One region of the Marinobacter sp. UBA2498 genome, then DNA from elsewhere that is predicted to be linked to it. Evidence: predicted binding sites of a transcription regulator. Region 1 holds the regulator's gene; the other holds the start of a gene.
What was found. The regulator sigma-54, encoded in region 1, starts transcription at its own class of promoters, with help from an activator protein. The targets are predictions, from matches to a motif close to ANTGGCATNNANNTTGCTNT.
Positions count from the first base shown of each region.

Region 2: flgA (flagellar basal body P-ring formation chaperone FlgA) is a predicted target of sigma-54. The motif match lies at 7,699-7,718, and genes of this name have one in related genera.

Region 1 covers NZ_DDOI01000042.1:2,244-13,792, forward strand. Annotated here, with positions in the region: gene B2W52_RS04550 (KpsF/GutQ family sugar-phosphate isomerase) at 1-696, shown strand, start outside; gene B2W52_RS04555 (KdsC family phosphatase) at 719-1,267, shown strand; gene lptC (LPS export ABC transporter periplasmic protein LptC) at 1,264-1,848, shown strand; gene lptA (lipopolysaccharide transport periplasmic protein LptA) at 1,832-2,386, shown strand; gene lptB (LPS export ABC transporter ATP-binding protein) at 2,364-3,089, shown strand; gene B2W52_RS04575 (RNA polymerase factor sigma-54) at 3,241-4,767, shown strand; gene hpf (ribosome hibernation promoting factor) at 4,869-5,177, shown strand; gene ptsN (PTS IIA-like nitrogen regulatory protein PtsN) at 5,265-5,735, shown strand; gene rapZ (RNase adapter RapZ) at 5,764-6,648, shown strand; gene B2W52_RS04595 (HPr family phosphocarrier protein) at 6,656-6,925, shown strand; gene mgtE (magnesium transporter) at 6,935-8,296, shown strand; gene yjgA (ribosome biogenesis factor YjgA) at 8,312-8,839, shown strand; gene B2W52_RS04610 (carbon-nitrogen hydrolase family protein) at 8,849-9,694, opposite strand; partial or broken gene B2W52_RS04615 (YhdP family phospholipid transporter) at 9,725-11,549, opposite strand, start outside.
Region 2 covers NZ_DDOI01000154.1:18,721-36,098, reverse strand. Annotated here, with positions in the region: gene B2W52_RS21385 (GNAT family N-acetyltransferase) at 1-373, opposite strand, end outside; gene B2W52_RS21380 (DUF938 domain-containing protein) at 402-1,004, shown strand; tRNA gene B2W52_RS21375 (tRNA-Ser) at 1,082-1,172, opposite strand; gene B2W52_RS21370 (isochorismatase family protein) at 1,378-1,908, shown strand; gene B2W52_RS21365 (cupin domain-containing protein) at 1,975-2,634, shown strand; gene B2W52_RS21360 (DUF7352 domain-containing protein) at 2,663-3,028, opposite strand; gene B2W52_RS21355 (LysR family transcriptional regulator) at 3,139-4,038, opposite strand; gene B2W52_RS21350 (flavin reductase family protein) at 4,059-4,676, opposite strand; gene B2W52_RS21345 (MFS transporter) at 4,676-5,872, opposite strand; gene B2W52_RS21340 (CheR family methyltransferase) at 5,876-6,703, opposite strand; gene B2W52_RS21335 (chemotaxis protein CheV) at 6,741-7,670, opposite strand; gene flgA (flagellar basal body P-ring formation chaperone FlgA) at 7,859-8,560, shown strand; gene flgM (flagellar biosynthesis anti-sigma factor FlgM) at 8,734-9,060, shown strand; gene B2W52_RS21320 (flagella synthesis protein FlgN) at 9,068-9,538, shown strand; gene B2W52_RS21315 (cyclic di-GMP-binding domain-containing protein, MshE-related) at 9,577-10,326, opposite strand; gene B2W52_RS21310 (peptidylprolyl isomerase) at 10,554-11,165, shown strand; gene mnmC (bifunctional tRNA (5-methylaminomethyl-2-thiouridine)(34)-methyltransferase MnmC2/FAD-dependent 5-carboxymethylaminomethyl-2-thiouridine(34) oxidoreductase MnmC1) at 11,170-13,068, shown strand; gene B2W52_RS21300 (CBS domain-containing protein) at 13,142-13,774, shown strand; gene B2W52_RS21295 (hypothetical protein) at 13,787-16,537, opposite strand; partial or broken gene ligA (NAD-dependent DNA ligase LigA) at 16,682-17,378, opposite strand, start outside.

The DNA of each region.
Region 1 (11,549 bases):
GTGGTCATCGCCATTTCCAACAGCGGCAACACCAGCGAGGTGGTCACCATTCTGCCGTTGATCAAACGCATGGGCGCTCCGCTGATCAGCATGACCGGCAATGCCAGCTCCACACTGGCCCGGGAAGCCGTCGCCAATCTGGACGTCAGCGTTATGGTGGAAGCCTGCCCACTGGGTTTGGCGCCCACCTCCTCCACAACGGCCACCCTGGTGATGGGCGATGCCCTCGCCGTTGCACTCCTTGAGGCCCGGGGCTTCAGTGCCGAGGATTTCGCTATCTCTCACCCCGGCGGCAGCCTCGGGCGTCGGCTGCTGCTCAGGGTCTCCGACATCATGCACAGCGGTGATCAGATTCCAGTCGTCAACGAGGATACCCCCTTGAGCGGTGCTCTTCTTGAGATGTCCCGAAAGGGTCTCGGTATGACCACCGTCGTCAATGATAAAGGCACTCTTACCGGAATATTTACGGACGGTGACCTTCGACGGACTCTGGATCGATCGGTGGACATTCACAATACGCCCATCAACGAGGTCATGACCCGGCATGGTAAAACGATCCAGGCCGATCATCTGGCGGCGGAAGCGCTGAACATAATGGAGGAGATGAAGATCAACGCCCTCCCCGTTACCGACGACCAGGGTGGTCTGATTGGCGCCATCAATATGCACGACCTGCTGCGTGCCGGCGTTATCTAGGGGCTATGAGGAGCTGTTTGATATGAAGCACCAATGGCCGGATTCGCTGTTGGCAAAGGCCGTAAAGATCCGCCTGATCGCACTGGATGTCGACGGCATCATGAGCGACGGTAAACTTTATTTCAGCGCCACTGGTGATGAGCTCAAGGCTTTTAACATTCTGGATGGCCTGGGTTTGAAACAACTGATGGCAGCCGGGATTACCGTGGCCGTGATCACCGGACGAAAGTCCCCCCTGACCGAGAAGCGCATGCGGGATCTTGGCATTCCCCACCTGATGCAGGGGCGAGAGGACAAGAAGGTAGCCCTTCAGGAACTGGTCAGCACCATGGATATCAGCCCCGAGGCCATCGCATACATGGGGGACGATCTGCCAGATCTCCCGGCACTGAGGTTCGCCGGACTGGGCATCACCGTGCCCAACGGTTACTGGCTGGTGCAGCAGCATGCCGACTACTGCACCATTGCCCGGGGCGGCGAAGGGGCGGTCCGCGAAGCCTGCGACTTGCTGCTGACGGCCCATGGCAGGCTTGACGCAGCACTTGCCCCCTATCTGGAGCCCGAGGCATGAACTGGCTGCTGGACAGACCCTGGCTGCGAGCACTGGCACTGGCTGCTACCGTGGTGGCAGCCGTATTCCTGCTCTGGCGCAGCGATGAACCCCCTGTGATTGATGACGAGGCAGCGGCCCTACGGGGAGACGCCGAACCAGACGGTTTCGTGGTGAATGGTCAGTACACCTCCTTCGATGAAGCGGGCAATCTCAAGATCCGGTTTTCCAGCCCCCGAATTGAGCAGTTCGAGGAAGGCAACCTGGCCACCATGGAATCTCCCCGGGCCGAGCTGTACGGGGACCAGGAGGCCCTGCCGTGGATTGTCGAGGCCGACAATGGCAGCTTGCTGCAAAACCAGAATCTGGTGTACCTGACGGACAATGTCCGGGTTCAGCGCACGATTGGCGAACGGGACGCCGTCCTGACAACATCAAGCCTGACCCTGGATAACGACCGGGGCATGGTATATACAGACGCGCTCGTAGAAATACGTGATGTTACCGGCATAACCCGGGCCACGGGCATGAAAGCGTGGATAGACGAACGAATTCTGGAACTGAACTCCCAGGTGGAAGGACTCTATGAAACCGGAAACTAACCGATACCGGCGCCTGATGGCTGCCCTGCTAACGGTCGTGATGATCGGCCCGGCGGCTGCATTTGACCTTGATTCTGACACTCCTATCAAGGTCACCGCAGATACCGCCCGCCTGGATGACGGCCAGGGCATTGCCACCTACACCGGCGCTGTGGAACTTGAGCAGGGCAATACCCGCCTGACTGCCGAGCGGGTCGTCCTGTACCGGACCGAGGACGGCCTGAGCCGGATCGAAGCCTCTGGTACGCCCGCTATATACCGTCAACCGGCGCGCGAGGGGGAAGGCGAAACCGATGCCCGTGCCCTGAACATTACCTGGTCTGCCACCGACAGCCAGCTGACCTTTGAACGGGAAGCAGTCATCGAGCAGAATGGCAACCTGTTCCGGGGTGATGTCATTCATTATGATACCGTCGGCCGGGTTGTCACCGCTGAGGGCGGCGCAGACACCGGCGAGGGCAGCGGCCGGGTAGAGATGGTGATTCAGCCACGCAGTACAGACAGACAGGGATCCGATGGCAGTTCTGAGAGCCAGTAACCTGGCAAAGAGTTACAAACAGAAAAAAGTGGTGATCGACGTTTCCCTGGAAATCCGCAGTGGGGAAATTGTCGGGCTGCTTGGTCCCAACGGTGCCGGGAAAACCACCTGCTTCTATATGATCGTTGGGCTCGTCCCCGCTGATCGCGGGCGGATCACGATCGACAGCCGGGATATCACCCCCCTGCCCATGCATGGTCGGGCCCGCCAGGGCATCGGTTACCTGCCCCAGGAAGCCTCGGTCTTCCGCAAACTGTCCGTACGCGACAACATCATGGCCATCCTCGAAACCCGGCCGGGGCTGGGCAAGGCAGAGCGGGAGAAGAAGCTCGAGGGGTTATTGGAAGAATTCCACATCACCCATATCCGGGACAGTGTTGGCATGGCATTGTCCGGCGGTGAACGCCGACGGGTGGAGATTGCCCGGGCACTGGCCATGGAGCCGGCTTTTATCCTGCTGGATGAACCCTTCGCCGGTGTGGACCCCATATCCGTCAGTGACATCAAACACATCATCCGGCACCTTCGGGACAAAGGCATTGGCGTTTTGATCACCGACCACAACGTGCGTGAGACCCTGGACATCTGCGAGAATGCCTACATTGTTTCCGGCGGCCACATCATCGCCTCCGGCAATGCCGACGCCATCCTGGCCAACCAGCAGGTCAAGGAAGTCTATCTCGGCGACGAATTCAGACTCTGACACCCAATGGCTGATTGTTTTGATGATCTGTAGCAAGTAAACTCGGCAAAGAACTTGCTAGGGTAAATTAAAATCACGGCAAGTAACCGGCATATAAAGATTTTTTCACGACTTATGACACAACGCGCTGATGAGTGACGGATCCTGAACCATGGTTATGAAAGCCTCCTTACAGTTAAAGCTGGGTCAAAGCCTGACCATGACGCCCCAGCTGCAACAGGCGATCCGGCTTCTCCAGCTCTCCACTCTCGACCTCCAGCAGGAAATCCAGCAGGCACTGGAATCCAACCCCATGCTGGAGACCTCCGAGGACGATGACCAGACCGACGCAGCCAGCGAAAACGACGAGCGCGAGGCCAACGCCACCGAGTCCGCCGCTGAAGCTGCCCCGGAACCGGCCAGCGACTGGGATGAATCCGAGAACGGCCCGGACTGGTCCTCGGAGAACGAGATTCCTGACAACATTCCGGACGATCTGCCGGTTGATACCGCCTGGGACGACATCTACCAGTCCGCACCAGCGCCGGCAGCCCGCAACGACGACGAAAACGATCACGATTTCGAAACCCGTAATTCCCCGACCGAAACGCTTCAGGATCACCTGGAATGGCAGCTCAATCTGACGCACCTCAGTGAACGGGACCAGGCCATTGCCCATGCCCTGATGGATGCAGTGGACGAACGGGGCTATATCACCAGCCCGCTGGAGGAAATCCACGCCGGACTGCTGGATGAGAACGATGAAGACCCCCTTGAACTGGATGAAGTGGAAGCCGTGCTTCACCGCCTGCAACACTTTGATCCGCCCGGCGTGTTTGCCCGGGACCTACAGGAATGCCTGCTGATCCAGCTCAACCAGCTGCCGCCGGAAACACCCTGGCTGGCCCAGGCACGCCTTGTAATTACCCATTACATCAACCTGCTGGGCAACCGCGATTACGCCCAGTTGCTGCGCCGCAGCCGCCTGAAAGAAGACCAGTTGCGGGATGTCCTGGCGCTGATCACCGGCCTGAATCCGCGGCCGGGCGATGTCATTGACCGGGCCGAACCCGATTATGTGATTCCGGACGTGATCGTTCGCAAACACAATGGCCGCTGGCGTGTTGAGCTGAATCCTGAAATTGCACCGCGCATCCGGGTCAATGCCAGCTATGCTTCTCTTATAAGGCGTGCGGACAGCAGTGCCGACAACACCTACCTGCGGGATCAGTTGCAGGAGGCGAAATGGTTTATCAAGAGCCTGCAGAGCCGCAATGAAACCCTGCTGAAAGTGGCGACCCGTATTGTCGAGCACCAGCAAGGATTCCTGGATCAGGGTGAAGAAGCCATGAAACCGCTGATCCTCTCTGATATCGCCCAGGCGGTTGAGATGCATGAGTCCACGATTTCCCGGGTCACCACCCAGAAATACATGCACACCCCCCGGGGAATTTTCGAGCTGAAATATTTCTTCTCCAGCCATGTCAGCACTGACGAAGGCGGTGAATGTTCTTCCACGGCGATCCGCGCGATGATCAAAAAGCTGATTGCCGCGGAAACGCCCAAAAAGCCGTTGAGCGACAGTAAAATTGCAGCCATGCTAGGAGAACAGGGAATCAAGGTTGCGCGACGCACCGTTGCCAAGTACCGGGAGGCCATGCACATTCCGCCTTCGAACGAACGCAAGCGGCTGGTCTGAACACCCCGGGGTCCGGGCGCAACGTACTATTTGCCGGCGCACAATGCGCCAGCACCCAGACCGGCTCCCGGGAGCCGGAACGATGACAACAGGAGACGCCTATGCAACTCAATATTTCAGGCCATCACGTAGAACTTACTCCCGCACTGAAGGATTATGTTTCAGAGAAGTTCCAGAAGCTCGAGCGTCACTTTGACCACATCAGCAACTGCCAGGTAACCCTGGAAGTGGAGAAGGTGCGCCAGATTGCGGAAGCCACGCTGCACGTGGTTGGTGGTGAGATTCACGCAAAGGCAGAAAATGAGGATATGTACGCAGCCATCGATGCCCTGATCGACAAGCTTGACCGTCAGATCCTCAAGCACAAGGAAAAGAATGTAGACCGGATGCACGGAAACGGCTCTCGCTAACTGACTGTTTTCATGCAATTCATCTAATCGAGCTGCGACATGAGTAACGTGTCGCAGCCTTTTTTTTAACGGAAACGCAGTCGATCCATGAGCGACACATCCCTGACCATAGAGAACATTCTTGCTCCGGAGCTCACCCTCTGCAGGGTAGCTGCGTCCAGCAAGAAACGGGCCCTGGAGTTTATTGCCGAGCAGATAAACCATCAGGACAACACGCTCAGCGAGACCCAGCTCTTCAACAACCTGATTTCCCGCGAGCGCCTGGGCAGCACCGGCATTGGCCAGGGAATCGCCATTCCCCACTGCCGTCTGGAAGGACTTGATCACGTGGTGGGCGTGCTGATGACGCTGGAAGAAAGCGTCGAATTCGATGCTATCGACAATCAGCCGGTGGATCTGATTTTCGCCCTGATCGTCCCGAAGGAAGCAACGAGCGAACACCTGGAGCTGCTCAGCCAACTGGCTGAAAAGTTCAATGAGCGGTCGTTCTGTGATCGCCTCCGGCAATCCGAGGACGCCAGCACGCTGTACCAGCGCATGACCGCCTCAGGCGGCTGATATTCACTGCAGTGGAGGTAAGGTGGTCATGAAGCTGATTATCGTCAGTGGCAGGTCCGGTTCGGGCAAGAGTACCGCACTTCATGTGCTGGAGGACCTCGGGTTTTATTGCATCGACAATCTTCCTATTGGCCTGCTCTTCCCCCTCACACGGGAAGCCGCCAGCCAGACCAGGCCTGGTCGACTGGGCAAGATGGCCGTCAGTATCGATGCGCGGAACCTTTCCGGCGAGCTGGCCAATTTCGAGGAGATCTACCGGCGCCTCCAGGAAACCGGGGTTACCGTTGAAATCATCTTCCTGGACGCCGACGAGCAGTCGCTTCTGCAGCGTTTTCACGCCACCCGCAGAAAGCATCCGTTGAGTGACGACAGGACCTCTCTCCGGGAAGCCATTACCAGCGAGAAGAAACTGCTGGAGCCCCTCTCCAAGCTTTCCGATCTTTACGTAAATACCACCGGCATGTCCATGTACGAGCTGCGGGACATGGTCAAGCAGCGCGTGGTCGGTCGAAAAGATCAGGAACTGGCTCTCCTGTTTCAGTCATTCGGCTTCAAACACGGCGTGCCGCTGGATTCCGACTACGTTTTCGATGTCCGCTGCCTGCCCAACCCCTACTGGGATACCAGCCTCCGCAAGTATGTCGGGACGGATCAGCCGGTTATCGAGTTTCTGGAAAAAGAACCGGCAAGCCGGAAGATGATCGAGGACCTGAAATCATTTCTGGATACCTGGCTGCCCTCCTTTGCAGACAGTAACCGCAGCTATATGACCATTTCCATTGGCTGTACCGGCGGCCAGCACCGGTCGGTGTATGTGTGCGAGCAGTTGGGTGAGTACTTCCGGCAACGGTACAGCAATGTGCAAGTGCGGCACACCGAGCTGCCACACCTGCAGACCCGGGAAGAGATCTGATCAAGCCATGATTCGCCGCCCCATTACCATCATCAACAAACTGGGCCTGCATGCGCGCGCCACTGCGAAGCTGGTCAACACGGCATCGGAATACGACAGCAGCGTGCGTATCAGCGGCAAAGGCCGGGATGTGGACGCGAAGAACATCATGCAGGTGATGATGCTGGCCGCCAGCAAAGGAACCGATGTGGAGCTCATTGCCGACGGACCGGATGAGGAACAGGCCATCGAAGCATTGGTGGAACTGATTAACGACTATTTCGGTGAGGGTGAGTAAAATAAACACATGACCGATATTCTGGAAAAAAGCCAGGCCCGCCAGCGTCTTCGTTCCCTGAGCGAAGCGCTGGACAGTGGCGCACTGAAGCAGGTTGCCCGCATCCTGAACGGTGGCCTGAGCCCCAGTGATATTGCCCATTTGCTGGAGTCCTCACCGCCCCGGCAGCGGGCCCTGCTGTGGAACCTGGTGGACAAAGACCTCGAAGGCGAGGTTCTCCAGTATCTCAGTGATGATATCCGAGGCTACTTCCTGAGCCAGCTGAACGCTCAGGAACTGGCGGACATCATCGAGGATTTCGAGTCAGACGACCTGGCCGACCTGCTGCAGCAGCTGCCGGATACGGTCATCCAGGAAGTCCTGGAGACCATGGACGAGCAGGACCGGCAACGGGTGGAGGAAGTTCTCTCCTATCCGGAGGACACCGCCGGCGGTCTGATGAACACGGACACCATTACGGTGCGCCCGGACATCAGTATCGATGTTGTGCTCCGCTACCTTCGCAGGCACCGCACCCTGCCACCCATGACCGACAGCCTGATCGTGGTCAGCCGCCGGGACGATTTCATTGGCATGCTGCCCATCACGAAAATGCTGGTCTCCAACCCCGCCTCCACCGTGCGGGAAGTCATGGATACCGACATCGAGCCCATTCCCGTGAGCCTCTCCGACACCAAGGTAGCGACATTGTTTGAACGCTACGACCTGATCTCGGCGCCGGTGGTAAACGAGGAGGGCCGCCTGCTGGGTCGGATCACCATCGATGACGTGGTTGACGTTATCCGGGAGGATGCGGACCACTCACTGATGAGTATGGCGGGTCTGGACGAAGACGAGGACACCTTTGCGCCGGTGTGGAAAACCACCCGTCGCCGTGCCGTCTGGCTGGGCATCAACCTGATTACGGCACTGACCGCCTCCGCCGTCATCGGGCTATTTGAAGACACGATCGCCAAAGTGGTGGCGCTCGCAGTGCTGATGCCAACTGTTGCCAGTATGGGCGGCATTGCTGGTAGTCAGACGCTTACACTGGTGATTCGCGGTATGGCCGTGGGGCAGATCAGCGGCGCCAACGTAGGCTGGCTGCTGAACCGGGAATTTCTGTCAGGGATACTGAACGGCCTGCTCTGGGCCGCCGTGGTGGCGGGTGCAGCCATGCTCTGGTTCCAGGATGTGATGATCGGCGCGATCATTGCTGCCGCGCTGGTGATCAATCTTGTCGCCGCAGCGCTGGTTGGCACGGTTCTGCCACTGTTTCTCAAATCTCGCAATATTGATCCGGCCCTGGCAGGCAGCGTGATTCTCACGACTGTGACCGATGTAGTCGGGTTCATGGCCTTTCTTGGCCTCGCGACGATTTTCTACGCTTAAGCGGATCTCGGATTTATGAAAGACCATCAAGACAACGACGCGCCGGAATACGACGGCCCCAGCAAATCCCAGCTGAAACGGGAAATGCATGCCCTGCAGGATCTGGGCAAGCGGATGCTGGACCTGAGCAACGATCAGCTGGAAACCTTGCCAATCAGCGAGACCCTCCGCGCCGCGATCGAGGAATCCCGCCGTATCCGCCAGAACGAGGCCAAACGACGGCACCTGCAATACATCGGTAAGGTCATCCGACAGGAAGATGATCCTGAAGCCCTGGCGAAAGCCATCGACGCCTTCGATGCCGGTAGCGAAGAACACACCCGCAGACACCACCTGGCGGAACGCTGGCGGGACCGGATGATTGCCGAAGGCGATTCCGTTGTTGGCGAGTTCTTCAGCTACTGCCCCACTGCCGATATGCAGCACCTGCGAAACCTTGCTCGAAACGCCCGAAAAGACGTCGAAAAACAGAAGAACACCGGCCAGGCCCGGAAACTGTTCCGTTATCTCAGGGAGTGCATCGATGACGCCGAGGCCATGTGAGCCGTTGGTTCAACCTTTGAGCCGGCGGTGCTCCCACACCGGCATCCGGGCGCGCAGATTGGCTACCTGATCGGCGTCCAGTTCGGCGGTGACCAGGCCCGGGCCTTCCCCCATTTCCGTCACGATCCGCCCCCAGGGATCACAGATCAGGCTGTGGCCATAGGTGCGACGGCGCTCGCTGTTCTGGCCACCCTGGCCAGGTGCCACTAACCATACCTGGTTCTCGATCGCGCGGGCCCGGATCAGGGGGTACCAGTGGGCATCACCGGTCTGCCAGGTGAAAGCGCTCGGAAGGCAAATCCAGTCGACATCCTGCTCACGCAGCAGCCTGAACAGCTCCGGAAAGCGAAGATCGTAGCAGATCGCCAACCCCAGCTTGCCCGCGGGCGTATCCACGGTCACTATCTGTTCGCCGGGCTCGAAGGTGTCCGATTCACGGTATTGACCATGGGCGTCTTCCACCATGGCATCAAACAGGTGAATCTTGTCGTAACGGGCAACTTCCTCACCCTGGTCATCAAAGACAATGCAGGTTGCCCTGACCCGATCCTCCAGATCTGAGCCGTCCGGTCGTTTGGCCACGGGCATCGATCCGCCAACGATCCAGAGCCCCAGTTTCCGGGCCTGTTCGGCCAGGAAGGTTCTTATGACAGGCTCGGCCCCCGCCTCCTGGCGACCACGATCAATCATCTGACTGGTGGCCAGAACCGCAAAATTCTCAGGCAGTACGGCGACCGAGGCGCCCTGCTCGGCAGCCCGGGCCAGCAGCTGTTCCGCTTCGCGCAGATTGGCGTCAATGTCATGACCGCTGACCATCTGGATGGCTGCGACCCGGTTGGAAACACGCTTGTTCATGACTGCCTCCGATATTGCCAAACAGAAAAGTTATTCGCCGGTGTCAAAAACCCGTTGCAGATTCACTTCCGGCTCGTCCCATGTGCCGGTCACGCTGTAGGTTGCGCTTGTCAGCCTGCTCAAAGGATCGCCCAGAATCTTGTCCAGCACAAACAAGGCGCCGCCGATCGGCGCACCGGCACCCATGAGCAGCGCCGCCAATGGCAGATTCTGAGTCAGGGGCAACACAACCACAAGCCGCATATCCAGCTCCTCGCTGGCCATATTGGTCGTACCACTAAGTTTGAAGGCGCCGGATGGGCCCACTATCTGTAGTTCCGGATCCATGGTCAGCAAGCCATTGATTATCTGCGCCTTGCCCGATATCGCGTCAAAAGCCACCCCCCGCTCATACAGATCGGAAAAGTCGAGCTTCAACCGGCGCCATAGGGTGTCAGAGTTCAGCAGATTGAACACCCGGAACAGTTGCGCCGTGTTGTTTCGCTCCAGGATCACACCCTCATCCAGCCTGAGACTGACCGAGCCACTGAGCTCCGGTATGGAAAGCTCATCCGGACGGCCGGGCCAGTCCAGATCCAGCTCTATGTTGGTCCCCTCGTTGGTGACCGGCATTTCAGTGTCGAGGAGCTCGTTCAGATCCGCGAGCGCCCCCCCGCTGATAGAACCTGTAAACCGGCTGGTTTCCCGGTCTCCGACGATGCTCCAGCTCATATCGCCCAGGAGTGTCAGGGAATTCAGGCGCCCCTCGATGTCATTTACCTGCAACCGGAAAGGTTCGGGGCGGAGCCGGAAGGCCCACTGTCCCAACGATTCGTCGTTCAGTTGCAGTTCCGCAATCGAGACATCGATATCCGGCCAGTTTCCCATATCCAGCGCGCGGAACGCCTCAAGCTGCTCTTCGAGGGTCAGTAATTCCGGCGAATCCTCAGGGGGTGTTTCACTGCGTACGAGCCGTAACACCTGAAAATCGGCCTTCACCGTGTCGCCATTTTGCGGAATTGTCAGTCGGCCTTCGGCGCGTTGCGAGCTGGTGGTCACCACCCACCGGTCACCAAGATCGAGGGCATTGATATCAATATCGTTCAACACCTGCGGGCCAAGGTGCAGGCGGCCAAGACGCAAATCAAACCCGGTCTCTTTCCATAACAGATCGAATGTTGCGCGGTTTTCCCAGTCGCCCGTAATGCCAAGCCCGCCAGCGGCCGAGGGATTGATGGTTGCCCGCAGCGGTGCTGCCTCATCCGCCGTTTTTGACAGTGGCTCCGGCCAGTCAACTGCCAGCCCCTCAAGAGTGGACCGCACTCGGATACCCGACGTTGAATCCGATCCCACGTCCAGGTCCGCGGTATAGGTAACATTGCCCTGCAAACCAAAACCCGAACTGGTCTCAAGTCCCGCCTGCTCAAACACCCCGGGCACCGGTAGCGTTCCTGACTGCCGGATGGTAAGGGCATTGCCCGCCCGGGACTTGCTGAAGGCAATGGTTACCGGTTCATCGAAGAATTCGGCATTCAGAGGACCTCCAGAGAAGCCGTTTTCGCTGTGGTAGGTCAGTTCACCCTGAACCGACCGCCAGGCCAACCCTGCTGAGGGGTAAGAGACGGTGCCTTCCTGAGCGGAAATCTTTACCTCAACCACGGGGGGCTGCTCCGCCCCCAATGGCAAGTCGATACCAAGATCCAGCTGATACTCACCACCATATTCAAGCTTCTGGGCCTCTGAGCCTGCCATATCACCCAGGGGGCTATTTTCCATCCAGAACCCGACCGATTCGCCGGGCACCCGTGCCGAGGTATCCACCCTTATCCGTGTGCCTTGATCGGAGGGCACCACGCGAACCGTCCCGGGATCGAGA
Region 2 (17,378 bases), on a different contig from region 1:
CATGGCCTTCCCGGTGGTCGAAGAAGGCCACCCCGATGCCCTGCCCCCGGTAATTCGGCAGCAGCACCGACTCACCGAAATAGAAGATCTTGTCTGGCTCATAACCCTGCTCGATGAACGGCCCTTTGAACTCGTCCGTTTCGTGGTCCATCGGGATGCCCGTGGCGGCGCCAACAACCGATTCGCCATCCAGGGCCAGCACGAAAAGACTCTCTGGCGAGCGGGCGTAGGTATCGAGGTACTTGCGCTCGTAGTCCATATCACCGTCGTACAGGTAGGGAAAATGGCGAAACACCTCGATCCTCAGGCGCGCGAGATCATTCAGGTATGGTTTAATCTGGTCACCGCTGAGCCGGCGTATTGAAACCGCCATAAACTACCCCCTGTCGAAAGGTCGGAGCATGCAAAAAGACAAGCCGTTTTCTCAAGCCTGCGAGAATAACAAAGCGCCGATTCTGGAAAAACTTGTCGAGCTTTTCAAACAGCCGGGCACCATTCTGGAAATCGGCACGGGCACTGGCCAGCACGCCGTTCACTTTGCCGCTCACCTACCCCACGTGGTTTGGCAGCCCACCGATCACCCTCAGAACGCCCAGCTTTCCCGGGCGTGGATCGACGATGCCCACCTTACAAATATCAACCCGCCCATTGCCCTGGAGGTATTGAACGGAGATTGGTCCAGCCTGCCCGCCATCGACGGCGCGTTCTCCGCCAATACGGCGCATATCATGGCCTGGGAAGAAGTGCAGGCAATGTTTCGCGGCCTCGCGGAGGCCCTACCCAGGGGCGCCATCTTCTGCCTCTATGGGCCTTTCAGCTATGGCGGTCGGCACACCAGTGAAAACAATGTACGGTTCGACCTGTCGCTTAGAACACAGGCGCCTCATATGGGAATACGGGATATGGAGGATCTTGAAGCTCTTGGTGAAGAAACCGGGCTGAAGCTTGAAAAGGATTTCGGGATGCCGGCTAATAATCGGTTGTTGGTTTGGAGAAAATCCTAGCTCGAACCCGGGAGGGTTCTTTCTACCCTGCCAATCGGCCAATAAAAAACCCCAGCATTTCTGCTGGGGTTTTGTATTGGCGGAGAGGGAGGGATTCGAACCCTCGAAACGCTATTAACGTTTACACACTTTCCAGGCGTGCGCCTTCAGCCACTCGGCCACCTCTCCAATAAACTGTTTCAAATCAGCAACGTCGTCGCTCATTTGAGGGCGCAAACTTTAATGGTTTTACGGGCGCTTGGCAACTCCCCCGGGGAAAATCGTCAAAAAAATTCGGGCGAGACGGGTTTTCTCTTTACCGGTTGAGCAGATTCAGGACTATCGTTAGTACAACGCCGAGTATAATCATTCAGTTTGTGGGGAGAGACTATCCATGCTGATGAAAGCCGAGCAATCGACGCTGTTGCTCATCGATGTTCAGGAAAAACTGATGCCCGCCATTAGCCATGGCGACGAGGTGGTGGACCGCTGCATCGTGCTGGCCACCATTGCCGGGCTCATGGAGGTTCCTGTGCTGGGCACCGAGCAGCTACCTGACAAGCTGGGACATAATGTTGAAGCGGTCCGGGAGCTCTGCAACCAGACCCTGGCCAAGCACCATTTTGATGCCTGCCCCGATGGGCTCGTTGACCAGTTGCCGGAGGGCCGGCAGCACATTGTAATCGGTGGCTGCGAGACCCATGTGTGTATGATGCAGACCGCCCTTAGCCTGCTGGATGCAGGTTACAAGGTATGGGTGGTGGCCGATGCTATCGGCTCACGCAATGAGTTTGACCGGGACGTCGCTCTGGACCGCCTGAACGAGAGCGGCGCCAGGATTGTAACGCTTGAGATGGTGGCGTTTGAATGGATGCGTCATTGCAAACATCCGCAGTTCCGGAACATTCAGGCCCTGATCAAATAGAGGCATCCGGAAGGCTGGCGCCCACGTAACTAGTCACTTCAATTTCAGGTGGTTTTGAGGTTCGCAATGCTCAACATGGACTTTTCCAAGAAAGTCATCATCCGCACCGAAGAGCAGGATTGGGTGCCCAGCCCTGCCGGTGGTGTTTTGAGAAAGCCTCTTGCCCGCGAGGAAGCAGAGCGTGGTCATGCAACCAGTGTGGTCCGGTACGAGCCTGGTGCCTCCTTCAACCGGCATGAGCACCCCCTGGGCGAAGAGATCCTCGTTCTGGATGGGGTGTTTTCCGACGAGACCGGCGACTACCCGGCCGGCACTTATTTGCGGAACCCGCCAGGCAGTGGACACGCCCCTTTCAGCGAGGAAGGCTGCACGCTGCTCGTCAAGCTGCATCAGTTCGACGAACGCGATGGATCCACAGTGCGCATCGATACGCGCACTGCGCCGTGGCGGCCCGGTATGGGCGGGCTTGAGGTGATGCCGCTGCACGAATTCGAGCACGAGCATGTGGCCCTGGTGAAGTGGCCGGCAAACGAGGTTTTCCAGCCCCATCGGCACTTTGGCGGCGAGGAGATATTCGTGCTGTCCGGTGAGTTTTGCGATGAACATGGTCGCTACCCGGCGGGCACCTGGATTCGGAGCCCCCACCTGAGCCAGCATCACCCGTTCGTGGACAAGGAAACAATCATCTGGGTAAAAACCGGCCACCTGCCGATCGAGACGCCATAAAAAAGGGCCCCGAAGGGCCCTGAAGTGGTCAAGAGATCGCTGTGTGTTGCCAGTTCTGCCTGCTGAACGCGTCGTTGCTTGCACCGTCAGATGCCGTATTGAAGAGCTCTTCTTCACCGGCAGGTATTGCAAACACGTGGTACGCCTCAGGGCCAAATGGATCCAGTGCGGTATCGAGGTATTCGAAGCTGTCAGGCACTGGTTCGCCCGAATAAGCGACTCGGAACTGCCGCTCAAGGGTTGGTGTGGTTACGTTCAGGGGCTGCTCCACCCAGAGGTAGACGGCCTTATGGGGCACGATGTATTCGCTGCGCACCACCCTGTAACCCTCTTTGAGCGTGAGCGTGGTCGGCTCTTTGCCCGGTTCCAGACGGAATTTGTGGATGGTCTTCATAGCTACTGCTCCTCTTCGGGTTGCTGCCTTTCACAACTCCATAATGGACAGGAACAGAGTTCGATAAAATAAGCTTTTGTGAGCTTTTAAGATCGATATTTTCGATGCAATCAGGCGTCACGATCACCCGTGTGAGCATCGACAATGGCACGGACGCCCTCATGGGCGGTTTTTCGGCCACGGGTGATGGCGAACAATTCATCCATGACGTCTTCAATTGAGGCAATCTGCTCTACCTCATACTGGCGGCAGACCTCCTCGCGGATTGAGGTTGGAGCAGCGAACACGCCATAGCCCTGGCTGCCAAATACCTTGATCAGGGCGCTGTCATCTACCCGGGCGACAAGTTTCATGCGAACCCCATTCAGGGAAAACCAGTTCATCAGTCGCTCGAAATAGGGTGCATCCGTGGCGTTGGCCAGCAACGGTTGGCCATTCAGGGATTCGGGAAACCCCTTTTTGAGCTTTCTTGCCAACTCTGGTGCGGCGAACAGGCTCATGCTGGATCCCGCCAGAGGGTGTACCGTGAGATTGCCGTCCTCCTGCAACCGTGGCACCCGGTCGGTCAGAACCAGATCCAGCTCCTTGCGTTTCAGGCTGAGCACGAGATCTTCGGTGCGCCCGGTCTGGCATTCAAGCTGGATGGACCGCTCGCCCGCCATCGCCGGCTGAAGCAGGTAGTAGGCAATCAGTTTGTGAATCGACGCGGAGACGCCGGCTCGCAGGGTCAGCGGGCGCTCGGAAGGATCAAGCCGCAGGGTTTCGGCAAGCTCACCGGTGAGGGCGAATATGTCGTCGGCGTAGCCGAGGATCAGCCGGCCGTAGTCTGTGAGGATCAGCTTGCGCCTTTCCCGGGAGAACAGGCGCCCACCCACTGAGGCTTCAAACGTCGCAAGCTGGCCACTGAGGGTCTGCGGCGCCAGTTCCAGGACTTCACTGGCTCGGGCGATCGAACCTTCCCGGCTGATCACCCAGAAATAGTAGAGATGGCGGAGGTTAAGCTGTTCCATTCCTTTGCCCTGCCCCCGATTCAGGATGGCCGCGGAATTTTGAGGATTTCACCGAAGGTGACGTATTCGCTTCCCCCGAGACGGCCGATCGGATCAATCGCAGCGCCATTGAAGGTCAGGCGATTCTTGTCATCGTAACGAGCTGCATCATCAGATACCCATACCCGGGTGACTTTTCCAAATACCAGTGACTGGGGCCCGGCACCGATTTCCTTGATGTCGTAGAGCTCGCAGGCAAAAGCCACGTGGCAGTCCTTGAGCCGAGGCAGGCTCGAGCCTTCAAAATCCACCAGCTCCAGATCAAGATTTTTCAGTTCGGATTCGCCATGGGGCAAGGTTCGCGAGGATTCTGTGACCGCCGCGGCGAGATCCCGGTGGGCGATGTGAATGACAAAATTCTTTCTCGCTTCAATGTTTACCCGGGTGTCTTTCGAAACGCCCTCCGCCGGTTTTTTACCAACGGAAATCATCAGCAACGGGGGATTGCTGGTGATCGGCGTAAAGAACGAGAACGGCGCCAGATTGTAGTCCCCATCCGGATTTTCACTCAGCACCCAGGCAACTGGCCTCGGAATCACTGTCTGGGTAAGGATGTGGTAGGCATCTTTCGGATCCATACCCTCGAAATCTATAAGCATCACTCTCTCCCGTTAACTGCAGCTTCGGGCGTTCGTTCGCGCAACAGCCACAAAGTCATCAATAACCCGTGAAGTATCAGGAAGGGTACGGCAACCATGACCAGACCGCCCCAGCCCAGCCAGCTCAGAATTGCGCCGGCAGACAGCGCCGCGGTCGCCTGGGAGCCAAAAACCATTATGTCGTTCAGGCCCTGGACGCGGAAGCGTTCGGCATCCCGATACCCCCGGGGCAGCAGCGTTGTGCCACCAACGAACAGGAAATTCCAGCCAACGCCGAGCAACAACAGCGCTGACATATAGTGGTGGAAGCTGACACCACTCGCGGCAAGGGCAATACAGCCCAGATAGGCCAGCAGGCCCGCTGCCATCATCAGGGGAATGCCTACCACGCGTGTCAGCCAACCGCTGATCAGCGACGGAAGATACATGGCCATTATGTGGAGCTGGATCACCCGCTTGGCATCGTCGAGGTCATGGCCGGCCATTTCGGTCATGCTCAGCGGCGTCGCCGTCATGATGAAACTCATCACCGCATAGCCAATGGCCGCGGCACTCATGGCCGCCCAGATCAAAGGGTTCGCCATAATCTCCCGTAGGGGGCGGCCTCCTCCCGGCCGGGATTCCTGGACGCGCTCGGCCCCTGCCCGGTAACCGATAGCAAGGATCAGCAAAGCCGCACCCTGGACGGCCGCCAGCGCGATCCAGCTGACCAGAAACGGGTATTGCTCCGCCGCGCCGCTACCCAGACCCGCAACTTCCGGCCCGAGCCAGGCTGCGACCAGACCACCCAGCAACACGCGAGCGGCAGCAGAACCCGCCATACCCGGCGCCACGGATTCCATGGCCGCAAACCGATATTGGTGAACCACCGCAAGCCCGGTACCACCGACCACGGCCGCAAGACAAAGAAGGGAAAACAGACCAGTCCAGGACGCCAGGCCTCCCATAAGACCTGCAACAATGCCCATGATGGCACCCAGCAGCATCACGCGCTTGCGCCCAATGCGCTCCATTAACCAGGTTGCCGGTTTGATAGCCAGAACGGTGCCTACGACCACCAGCCCGACGGGAAGTGTTGCGTACTCGGGCGCCGGGGCGAGCATTCTGCCCTGAATGCTGCCTATAAAAACGATAAAAGGCGCTGTGCACATGGCCAGCGCCTGAGCGGCAACCAGGACCCAGACATTGAGGGGCATGGATTATTTTTTCCTGTAGATGATTCCGGGGTGGCACTGAACCATCTCATAGAGATGGGGCAAGCCGTTGAGCGATTCCGAGGCACCAAGAACCAGGTAGCCGCCCGGGTTCAGGGTGGCGTGCATCCGGGTGAGAATGTCCTTTTTCAGGTCCGCCGAAAAATAGATCAGAACGTTCCGGCACATCACAATATCGAACTTGCCCAGCATATAACGCTCAAGCAGGTTCAACTCCTTGAACTCCACCATGCTCTTGATCTGGGGTTTGATCTGCCAGCCACCGTTCAGGGACGGCGTGAAAAACTGCTTCTGGCGCTCTGGCGAGAGCCCCCGACCAATGGCAAGCATTTCATACTCGCCCTTGCGAGCCACATCAAGAACGCTTTTGGAGATATCCGTCGCGGTGATCTTTACATCCCGCAGCTTCCCGGGCCTCGCCCGCCGAAACTCCTCGACGATCATGGCAATCGAATACGGCTCCTGGCCGGTTGAGCAGGCCGCAGACCAGATACGCAAAGGCTGCATCGAGTTGCGCTCTGCGAATTCGGGAAGCAGTTTCTCCTGAAGAATCCGGAAAGGGTGATTGTCACGGAACCACAGGGTTTCATTGGTTGTCATCGCATCGATGACAGTCTCTTTCAGACCGCCCCGCCCGGGGCGCTTAAGGCGCTCGAGCAGTTCACCCAGGGTATTCAGGCTGTTCTCTTCAAGAATCCTGCGCAACCGGCTTTTGACCAGGTACTGTTTATTATCGCCCAGTAAAATCCCACAGGCATCCTGCAGGAACGATTTGAAGGCTTCATATTCCTGTGGCGTTATTTCCGCTTTCATTGGGTCTCTGTTCTGAGTGAATCTTTGAGCGGCTCCATCAACCCTGGTCGATGATTTCCATCACCCGCTCTGCCAGCTCGTCCGGACTGAACTTTGCCATAAAGTCGTCGGCCCCGACCTTCTTTACCATGGCCTGGTTGAACACACCGCTGAGTGAGGTGTGAAGCATAACAAACATATCCGAAAGCGCCGGGTCCTCTTTCACCTTGGTGACGAGGGTGTAGCCATCCATTTCAGGCATCTCCACGTCCGAGATGATCAGGGAGAAGTGATCCTTGGCCCGGGAACCATCCGCAGTGATTTCCTTCAGATGTTCAATAGCCTGCTTGCCGTCGTTTTTCAGCACCACTTCCATGCCAATTGCGGTGAGACACCGCTGTATCTGGCGCCGGGCCACGGATGAATCATCGACCACCAGCACGGGCAGATGCCCCGGTACCCTATCCGCGCTCTTACTCAGAACGGCTTCGGTTACGTCCTCCCCAAGCGGAGAAACTTCTGAAAGAATCTTCTCTACATCAATGATTTCGATAAGCTTATCATCAATTTTCGTGACAGCGGTAAGATAGACATCCTTGCCGGCCCCTTTGGGTGGAGGCAGGATTTCTTCCCAGTTCATGTTCATGATTCGCTCGACGCCGCTCACCAGGAAACCCTGCGTTTTGCGATTGTATTCAGTGATGATGACGAAACTGGTGGAGAGCTCTTCTTGCGGGATACCGGGCAGACCGATTGCCATGCTCAGATCGATAATGGGGATAGTCTCACCCCGGCTATGGGCTACGCCTCGAACAACCGGCCGGCTGTTGGGCAGGGAGAACAGCTTCGGACACTGCAGAACCTCTTTCACCTTGAACACGTTGATCCCGTAGATCTGACGCCCCCTGAGACGGAAAAGAAGCAGCTCTAGGCGGTTCTTTCCGACCATCTGAGTGCGCTGGTTGACACTGTCCAAAACCCCTGCCATTTCGATTCTCCTGGCTTGCCGGAATTACAACGGCATATATCTTGCTGTTCACTGAATAATAGCCTGATCGACGGAAACCCGTCATATCAGGGGTGGGTCAGCCCATTTAACGGCCACTTTTACCGAATCCTTAGCCTGATTCGGGCTTTTCTGCCCTGTTGTTGACAGCATAGGACAAACTGATACGTATGCGCATCACGAATTTCGCCCTACTACTGCTAATGTCTGGCCTGAGCACGCCGCTCCTTGCTGGAACGACAGCTGAACAGATTCAGAAAGCAACCCTGGCGTTTCTGGACAGCTTTGCGTCTGAACAGGCCGAGCATGGCTACACCGTTTCCTTCGAACCCGGTTCCATCGACAGCCGCCTCGCTCTCGCCGAGTGCGAAAAGCCTTTGAGTGTAGAGTTCAGCGGGGATCCATGGAAAAGCACCAGCCCGTCGTTGCAGGTAGCCTGCGAAGGAACCCGCCCATGGCGAATGTTTGTTACCGCTTCAGTTTCTATCCATGGGCCAGCCCTGGTGGCAGCGAGGCCACTCACACGTGGAGAGCGAATAACCGAAGGGCTGCTTGCGAAGCAGTCTGTTGAAATCAATTCATCCAGACGTGGCGTGATTACCGACTCGAAGCAGGCGATTGGCATGGAAGTGCGGCGCGCAGTGAATGCCGGATCGCTCGTTACACCAGACATGCTTTCGGCCCCGAATGCGGTCGAACGAGGCGATCATGTTATCATCACCGCCAAAACCGGCGGATTTTCAGTACGTTCCCGGGGCAAAGCCCTGGCAAGCGCCAGCGTTGGCGAACAGGTTCTGGTTGAGAATCTGCGCTCATCGCGCACGATAAGAGCCAGCGTTGTCGCGCCGGGCCACGTGGAGATTCCGATGTGAGCCGCGTGCGGCAGAGGCTTGCCGGAGCGGCAAGTGAATGCCGCAAAACCGGTCGTAAAAGCAGATGAAAAAAAGTGCTAAAAGTACTAAAGGTTTTCGCGGCGCCGCCGTTAAGAAGACATAAACTCGAGTAAGCGCCGCATTCGTGGCGCGACAGGCAAGCAGGTACAGATATGTCAGTTGACTTAAATGGAATTGGCCCCGGCCAGGTCAACACCCAGAGAACCACGGCCGACAAAAGCTCCGGCGCACAGAATACCCAGCCGGCATCCAACGAACAGGCGAAGACACAGGCCCAGGGGGCCCGTGGTGAGAACGTCAGCCTGAGCAATCAGGCAAAGAATCTGAAGCAGCTCGAACAAAAGCTGGGCGATTATCCGGAAATGGATGACGACCGCATCGAGCAGATCCGTTCCGCCCTCGAAAATGGCACGTACAAGATTGACGCCGAGAAGCTGGCCCAGAAAATGCTTGAGATGGATGAAAGCATTTTCGGGTGAGTAGACCATGGCCGCAATTGATGATTTGAAGACCCTTCTTTCCCAGGATATCAGCCAGCTTGAAACACTGGCTGACGTTCTCGGCAAGGAAAAGACCTGCCTTGCGAATTCCGACCTCCGCCAGCTGGACGCCCTGACCAGAGAGAAGAACGATCTCCTCGGTGCAGTCCGCGAACGCGCCAAACAGAAAATCCGAACGCTCGTACAAATGGGATATCGCCCCGAAAGTGGCGAGCCTTCCCGCTTTATTCGCAGCGCCGGATTCTCGGATCTCTTCGAACTCTGGCAGGAAGCGGACCAGAAGCTGCGAACCTGTCAGACGCTGAACCAGACCAACGGTCGCGTAATCAGCCACTTGCAAAAGCGTTTGTCGAGGCTCACAGATATTTTCCGCGGCGCCACCGGCCAGCAAAAGCTGTACGGTGCACAGGGTCAGCAGACCACGGTATCAAGCAGCACGGTGCTCGCCAGCGCCTGAGCCCGGACGCATGGCTCTGCCGAGCCATGCTTTCCACTTCATCGGGTGTAGATGGTCATCTGGGAGTCGGGATGAAACCGGATGTCGTGAATGCTCACGTTGCCCATTGAAGCTCCCTGGCCTCCCGTAACCCGTATATTGTCCATCCGAATTTCCTCGATGCGCTCAGGGAACGCCAGCATCAGGGCGCCATCTTCTCTTACCCGATAACGTGGCTCCCCTTCACGATAATGCACACCGGAAATGCTGAGATCTGAATCCAGGAAGTTCAGAACCGGCACGAAGATATTGGCGGAAAGCTTGAGACCTTCAATAACATCTGCGGATGCCTCGGAGCCCTGCTCCCCATTTCCTGCGGGGTTCTCCGCCATCTTGCTGACAATACCAATGCGCTGCAGCAAGGTCGGATCGCCCTGACCGGAAATCGCCGCCAGCTCGGCTTCGCTCATGGGGGCAAGATTGCCTCTGTCATAAAGTTCGCCGGCTTCCAGTATTGCCTGTGACGCCTCGGCCGAATTGCTGGCCGCAAAGGTTACCAGGGGCTGGAATGGCAGCGTGACCGCTGTTACCAGGGCGGCAGCGTTGCGATAGCGGGACTGGTGCTTGAGGACACGGTGCAGCTCCTTCTCGCTGATCCAGCCCGCCTGGATAAATACCTCACCCAGGCGCTGTCCCGATTCGCGCTGAAGCCTGAGGCCTTCGTTAACCTGCCCCTCAGACAGATACCCACGATTGATAAGCAATCGCCCGAGGCGTGATTTCTCTTCAAATCCCTGACGGATTCTCACCCAGTGTCTCCTTTTAAACAGTGAAAACCGTACAACCCGGCCCGGCCAGTGTGATCCATGACTTCCGATATCGGGAAGGTTAGCCGATCACACAACAATGTGCGTGGATGCAGTGCCCGTTTTACCATCACCATCTGGTAAGATCTGGCACCTGATAACAGAATTCGCCGAATTGTCGCAGGAAACACACCTGCTAATAACACGGAGAACGGCTGCAAATGACAAACATGGTAAAGCCCCTGAAAACTGTGACACCCGTATTGCTTATGGCACTCGCCCTGCTCATGCCGACTGCCGCGGTGCAGGCGCAAACCAATGAGCAACTGGCCAGTGATCCTCTTCCGAAGGTCCGCATGGTGACCAGTGAAGGCGCTATCGAGCTTCAGCTTCGCCCGGATGTTGCGCCCGAAACGGTCGACAATTTCCTGCAGTACGCCGAAGACGGTTTTTTCGACGGCACCATCTTCCATCGGGTTATACCCGGGTTCATGATCCAGGGCGGCGGTTTCACCCGGGATCTCTCCCGCAAGTCCACTCGGGCCCCTATCCGCAATGAAGCGAAAGAGACACTGCCGAACCTTCGTGGAACCATTGCGATGGCTCGCACCAGTGCGCCTGATTCCGCCACGTCCCAGTTCTTTATCAACCTTTCCGACAACGGGTTCCTGAACGCCGGAGTTCGCGGCCCGGGTTATGCGGTTTTTGGCAAGGTGACCGAGGGCATGGGCGTTGTCGATGCCATTGCCCGCAAACAGACCACCCGGAAACAGGGGATGGCCGATGTGCCGGTTGAACCTGTGATCATCGAAACCGTCACCGTGGTCGACCCCGAAGGCTGACACCGTGGACCGTGCTCCCCTGCCGCCCGGAATAGAGCCCGCTGAACTGGCTTGGCACGACGGCGTCCCGGAGTCCATCCGGTTCGGCGATGTCTATTTCAGCCGCGACAATGGTCTCGAGGAAACACGCTACGTTTTCCTGCAACACAACCAGTTGCCCGAACGTTTCGCACAGATTCCCGAAGGCGGCAATTTCGTTATTGCCGAAAACGGCTTTGGAACCGGCCTGAACTTTCTCGCCGCCTGGCAAGCCTGGCAGCGACACGCTCCGGCCCATGCGGCGACGCTGCACTTCGTTTCCGTTGAACGTTTCCCCCTCACCCACGAGGACCTGGCCCGGGCCCTGGCACAGTGGCCCGAACTGGCTGCGCTGGCCGACGAACTGCTTCTGCATTACCCACCCCTGGTGCGTGGGGTACACAGGCTGGTCCTGGCCGGGGGGCAGGTTCGACTGACGCTATTTTTCGGCGACATTAACGACGCCTGGCAATCCCTGGATTTTCAAGCCGACGCCTGGTTTCTGGACGGGTTCGCTCCGTCCCGCAACCCGGATATGTGGCTGGAAAACATCATCAACAAGATCCGTGCACACAGCAGGCCGGGTACAACTCTGGCGACCTTTACCTCCGTTGGCCGGATTCGTCGGGCCTTGATGGGGGCCGGATTCCGGATGGAAAAAACCGCCGGATACGGTCGCAAACGGGATATGCTGAAAGGCGTTCTTGTCGCGGAGAACCCGGCACCCATCAAAACGGCTCCCACGGAACAACAGGAATCGATCGCAATAATCGGCGCAGGTGTTGCCGGCTGCGCACTGGCAAGAAACCTGGCAGACCGGGGCTACCCGGTAACACTGATCGACGCCCATGGCCCGGGTGCAGCGGCGTCCGGCAACGCCCAGGGCGCCCTGTATGTGAAGCTGGGCGTAGAGTTCAACGACCAGACCGAGCTGGCGCTCACAGCACTCTCGTTCGCGCAGCGTTTCTACCACAACTGGCGCGACCAGCACTGGCATCCGACCGGCCTGCTACAGCTGGCCCACAACTCCCAGGAAGCGGACCGGCAGCGGAGGTTTCTCCAAAGGAACGACTACCCCCGGAGTATCTTTTACCCGGTGACCCGGGAACAGGCCAGCGCCCTGACAGGCGTGCCAACGGAATCGGGCGGGCTCTGGTTCCCCGGCAGTGGCTGGCTCGAACCCGCAAACCTTTGCAAGGAACTGGCGAACCACCCGCTGATATCCACGGTGTTCCATAGCGAGGTCAACAATCTTCGGCGTTCGGACGGCACATGGAGCATTTCGACGGAAAACAACAGATCGATCACCGCTGACCGGGTGGTCATCTGCTCGGGCCATCTCAGCCCGGAGCTTATCCCGACAAAGGGTCGTTTCCGGTTGAAAGCCATTCGTGGCCAGGTTAGCCACCTGCCAGCGACAGCTCTCAGAGGCCCAACGGCCGTTATCTGTGGTAACCGGTATTTGAACCCTGCACTGGGCGAGTTTGCCGTAACCGGCGCAACCTTCGATCTACGTGATAACAACCCATTGCCCACCGTGGAAAGTCATAACGAGAACATCGACGAACTCGGCTCGATGCTGCCTGCGGTGTTTTCCGATGAAAGCGATGCGCTTCGCGGGGAGGAACTCAGTGGCCGGGTTGCCTTCCGATGCACCACCCATGACTACCAGCCGGTGGCCGGACCCGTTTTCGACGGCGAGAGCGGCGATCTCGATAGCCTTTACCTCCTTACTGGCCTTGGCAGCAAAGGACTGACCTACGCACCGCTCCTGGCCGAATATCTGGCTGACTTGCTCACCGGACAACCTCCCTGCCTTCCCGCGAACCTGGCCAAACGCCTTGAAACCCGACGCCTCTATCAGACGAATGTGGTGGTTTCGTAATAAACTCCAGCTGAAGTTTCCGGTCAGACTGCCGATAACCATCGAAATGGTGGCATAGTCACGGAGAGAACCCATGTCCATTTTTGTCAGCGAACCCGGCCGCCCGGTCGGAACCCGGCTACCGGAAACATTCCGGGCAAGGCCCGTGGGTGATGTTACAGAGCTGGCAGAAACCCAGAGCATCAATCCTGGCCGAAGTGAGGCAACGGACGCCGAGTTCCAGCAGGCCGCCAATGCCGGTCGCTACAAAGCACTGGAGGAATACGGCGCGGCGGCCGCTGGCGAGCGCCGTGAAGACCGCCCGTATCTGCCGGTATCCAGCATCTCGTCTCAAACCCTGTATTCCGTTCCGGCGTCTGCAACGATTTCTGAGGCTTTAACCGTCATGGACGAGCACCAGGTGCACCACCTTGTGATCATGGCGGACAACAACGTTGCCGGCCTTGTCGACCTGCGTTGGCTCCTGGGCTGGCTTCACGAGAATGAAGCCGATGCCATGAGCCAGAGCCTGGTTCACATCGAGTTGCCCGCCTTCCTGACAGCCTCACCCGAGACCGATGCCCACCAGCTTGCCAGACTTATGCTGGCCCACCAGCTCAATGCCGCCCTGGTGGTAGATGCGAAAGGCGCCGCCTCCGGAATTGTTACCAGCACGGACTACCTGCGACTCTACGCCAGCTCAGGCCGCCATCAGGGAACGGTGTAGCCCCCACGTTCCCTAATTCAGAGGCGTCAACAGTTCTCCCTCTGGACTGAAGAGAAGCACATACCAGTTGTTGCCTATTCGGGTTAATGCCGGTATTTCGTCATCCCGGTAGTTTTCCAGATCCAAGATCGCAGAGTCATCCGCTGCAAGCTGGTATCGCCAGTTGTTTCTGAATTCCGACTCTTCCTCTTCCGTCTCGGGTTCTGGAACCAGCGATACCCGGGCAGCGATGCCCTGCTCCATTCCGGACACCACACCGCCGCTGGCGAAGTCGCCGTTCGTGGTACCAGCCACAACCATGTCGCCATCGAAATCAGCCAACCCAAGAAATGCCTCGCTGGACTGATCGCCTTCGTCATTCAGGGTGAAGGCCCGACTGACATTCCCGGCGGCTGAATATCCCAGCAGGAACCCGGCAGCACTGGAAAGCGCCTCCCTCTCCAGAACGGGGTCTTCCTCGTCCTGCTCCAGCACAGAATAGGATCCATCACTGGCACCAATCAGCCAGAGCGTGCTACCGGTATACAGTCCGTTGGAAACCGGTTCATCGCCAGTGGTGCCAACCTGTTTGACATCAAGTTCGCTGGTGGCACTGGAGGCGTTAAAGAAGAAGGCATCAATGCCGCCGATGACTGAAGCGCCTTCCACAGATCCCGCGGCCGAACCAAACAACCCGGGGTTCACAGATTCTGTGCTGCCGCCGGCAACACGGTCATCGGCTGCTGAGCCGGCCTGGCGGGTCCAGGCAACCGCAGGCTGCTGCGTGTTGCCGTCCAGTTCAGTATCAATTCGCTGCAGGAAGCTGTCCCTGCCGCCCGATCCCTGCTGCTGATCAAACACACCTTCCGTTTCCCCGGCCAGGATGACATAGCCGGTGTCACGGTTGATTCCGGCCCAGCGAACCTGATCATCAGCATCCGTTCCGGTCCCGATGGTCCAGGTGGGAACGTATTCGCCACCGTTGGTGGCGGAATCAAACCAGTAAAGCGATGTCACTGAATCCAGGCGGCCCAGACCGGACGTTCCCGCCACCGACTGATCGGTGCTGTAGGCCACGACAAATTCGAACCGGTCTACCTTGGTCCCACCCTCGGTCACCTTCCGCTGCACCACGTTTATGACCGGATCCGGAGCGCTCAGGCTGTCGCTCGCAGAGGATATGTCAACCTGCTGCAACTGAGTGCCTCGTTGGTCAAAAATCCGCACCAGCACCCGGTCGTTATCCTGGGTGTCGTAGCCGGCAACGAACAGCCTGCCGTCATGGCCCATCGAGATGTCTGTGGCCACAAAGCCGTCGCCAGGGTTCAGAGCAAGCGGAGACGTCAGCTCGTTGAGGCTGACCCGGATCAGGTTTTCAGCCTCCGCCCGGGCATAATCCTCTCGACCGGCCTGGAAGTTCTCGTTGAGGCCCAGCAGGATAAACCGGTCACTGAAGGCCGGGTTGGCATAGCCAGCCTCCGGTACCCGAATCCGGAAAGGCACTTCATCGGTCCCTTCTGGAAAAATCAGTTCGTCATTCTCAACCCAGTTTCCGTCTTCCAGTCGCTCGATAACGAACTCGGATTCGAGACGTGCGGTGGAGTCTTCGGTGTGGCTCAGCTTCGCAAAAATATCCCGGTCTCTGTCTCCAGAGAGTCTCGCGACGTATTCGCGCACAGCACCCACGTTCAGCGTATCCCTGCCGCCACCGTTTACAGTTTCCAGCGACAGAACCGGCTCGTTGTCCTGAATGGACAAATTGGTAACGACACCACCGTTACCGCTGCCAAGACCGGCCAGACCGGATCGCACTTCTGTCAGTGCCAGGCGAAGGGACTCGACGGGCTCGGCAAAGCTGTCCTCGACCACCTCCAATGGCAGATAACACTCGGTAATACCCGGCTCAAGTGTGATCACGCCGCGCGTATAGAAGCCCTGTTCGTCAAGCTCATAGTCGATATAGCCCAGCTCGCTTTCCCCCGTCTCATCGCGAGGCAATGAACTGTTGCTGCCCAACCCGACAATGTCCGTGCCGAGGATCGCATCTCCCGCATTGGAGGCACTGTGATCGCAGTTCTGGTGTGGAGGCGAGAATCCGACGTCGCAACTGGATGCGTCATAGTCAGACAAAAGCTCAAAAGCTACCGCTACCTGGGTTACCGACGGTTGATCCAGGGTAACCTTGACGAAGACGCGGCGCGTCGGAAGTGTCAGCTCCCTGGTACCGGATACGGAGCCGTCATCGTTGTAGAGATTAATGGTAACGCTGTGCTCACCCTCGGTTTCAAGATCGGGCAAGGTGCATTGTTCGCGGTTACTGGCAGGGATTTCCGGGCTTTCACCTTCCGTAAACGGCTCTGCATCCAGAGACATTACATTGTATTTCACGTCAATATCGAACGGCTGGGCGCCGGCCATGCGGCCGTCGGTTGTTACCAGATTGATGCCTTCGGTCTTGCCCAGGTCCGCCTCTCCTCGACTACCGCCGGTGAGACCGGGGACACCGCGCATAATGATGCCCTGGCGAGCCTTGTTACTGGTGTCCTCGAGCGCCAGCCAGGACGGCGCATTGGTCAGGGAATAATCAAGGATATCTTCGCCACCGTAGGCCCCGAAGTTGTAGGAGTATTCAACACCGAGATAGGCGAACACTGGGGGTACGCCAAGGATTGTGGGCTGGTCGGGATCCTTTTCCGTCTTGCACGCAGCAAGCCCCAGTGAAAGCAGGGCCAGAACGGCAAGTTGGCGAACAGGATGAATGCGGGAGTGAAAATCGGCGCCCATGAAAAAATCCGTTTCTATCGTTGTTGTTATGGTAGCGACCGCCCGGATGAAACATGAACACCGGGCGGTTTACACACCGTTACAGAACAACGCCATGGTAGCCAATTTGATACGCAGGGGATCTGCGCGAGTTCTCAGATTCGGTTAGCCCGCGCCCTGGCCGTGCTCTTCCAGCAACGCCACCAGCCCGGCTTCATCAAGAACAGGTACCTCTAACTGTTCAGCCTTGGCCAGTTTGGAACCGGCGGCCTCGCCAGCCACCACGCAGGCCGTCTTTTTAGAAACGCTTCCGGCCACCTTGGCTCCAAGGGATTCCAGCTTCTCTTTGGCTTCGTCCCGTGTCATTCCGGAAAGCGTACCGGTCAGCACCCAGGTCTGGCCTTTCAGAGGCTTCTCTCCCTCCCGGACTTCCTCTTCCTGCCACCTCACACCGGCTTCACGCAGGGCATCCAGGGTTTCGCGATTGTGGGTCTGCTCGAAAAAGCTACGGATATGACCCGCAACGATCGGCCCGACATCCGGAACCGTTTGAAGGCTCTCTTCATCCGCTGCAGCAATGGCCTCCAGAGTTCCGAAGTGGCCCGCCAGGGCTTTAGCGGTGGCCTCCCCCACCTCCCGGATGCCAAGGGCATAAAGGAACCGCCAGAGCCCGGGGTTTCTGGCCCGATCAATGGCAGCCACCAGATTGGCCGCCGACTTTTCTCCCATTCGCTCAAGTTTCACCAGGTCGTCGGTGGTCAGGCGATACAGATCGGCAACGGTTTCCACCATGCCCTGATCCACCATGATATCTATCCACTTGTCTCCAAGGCCCTCAATATCGAGGGCTTTGCGGGAGGCA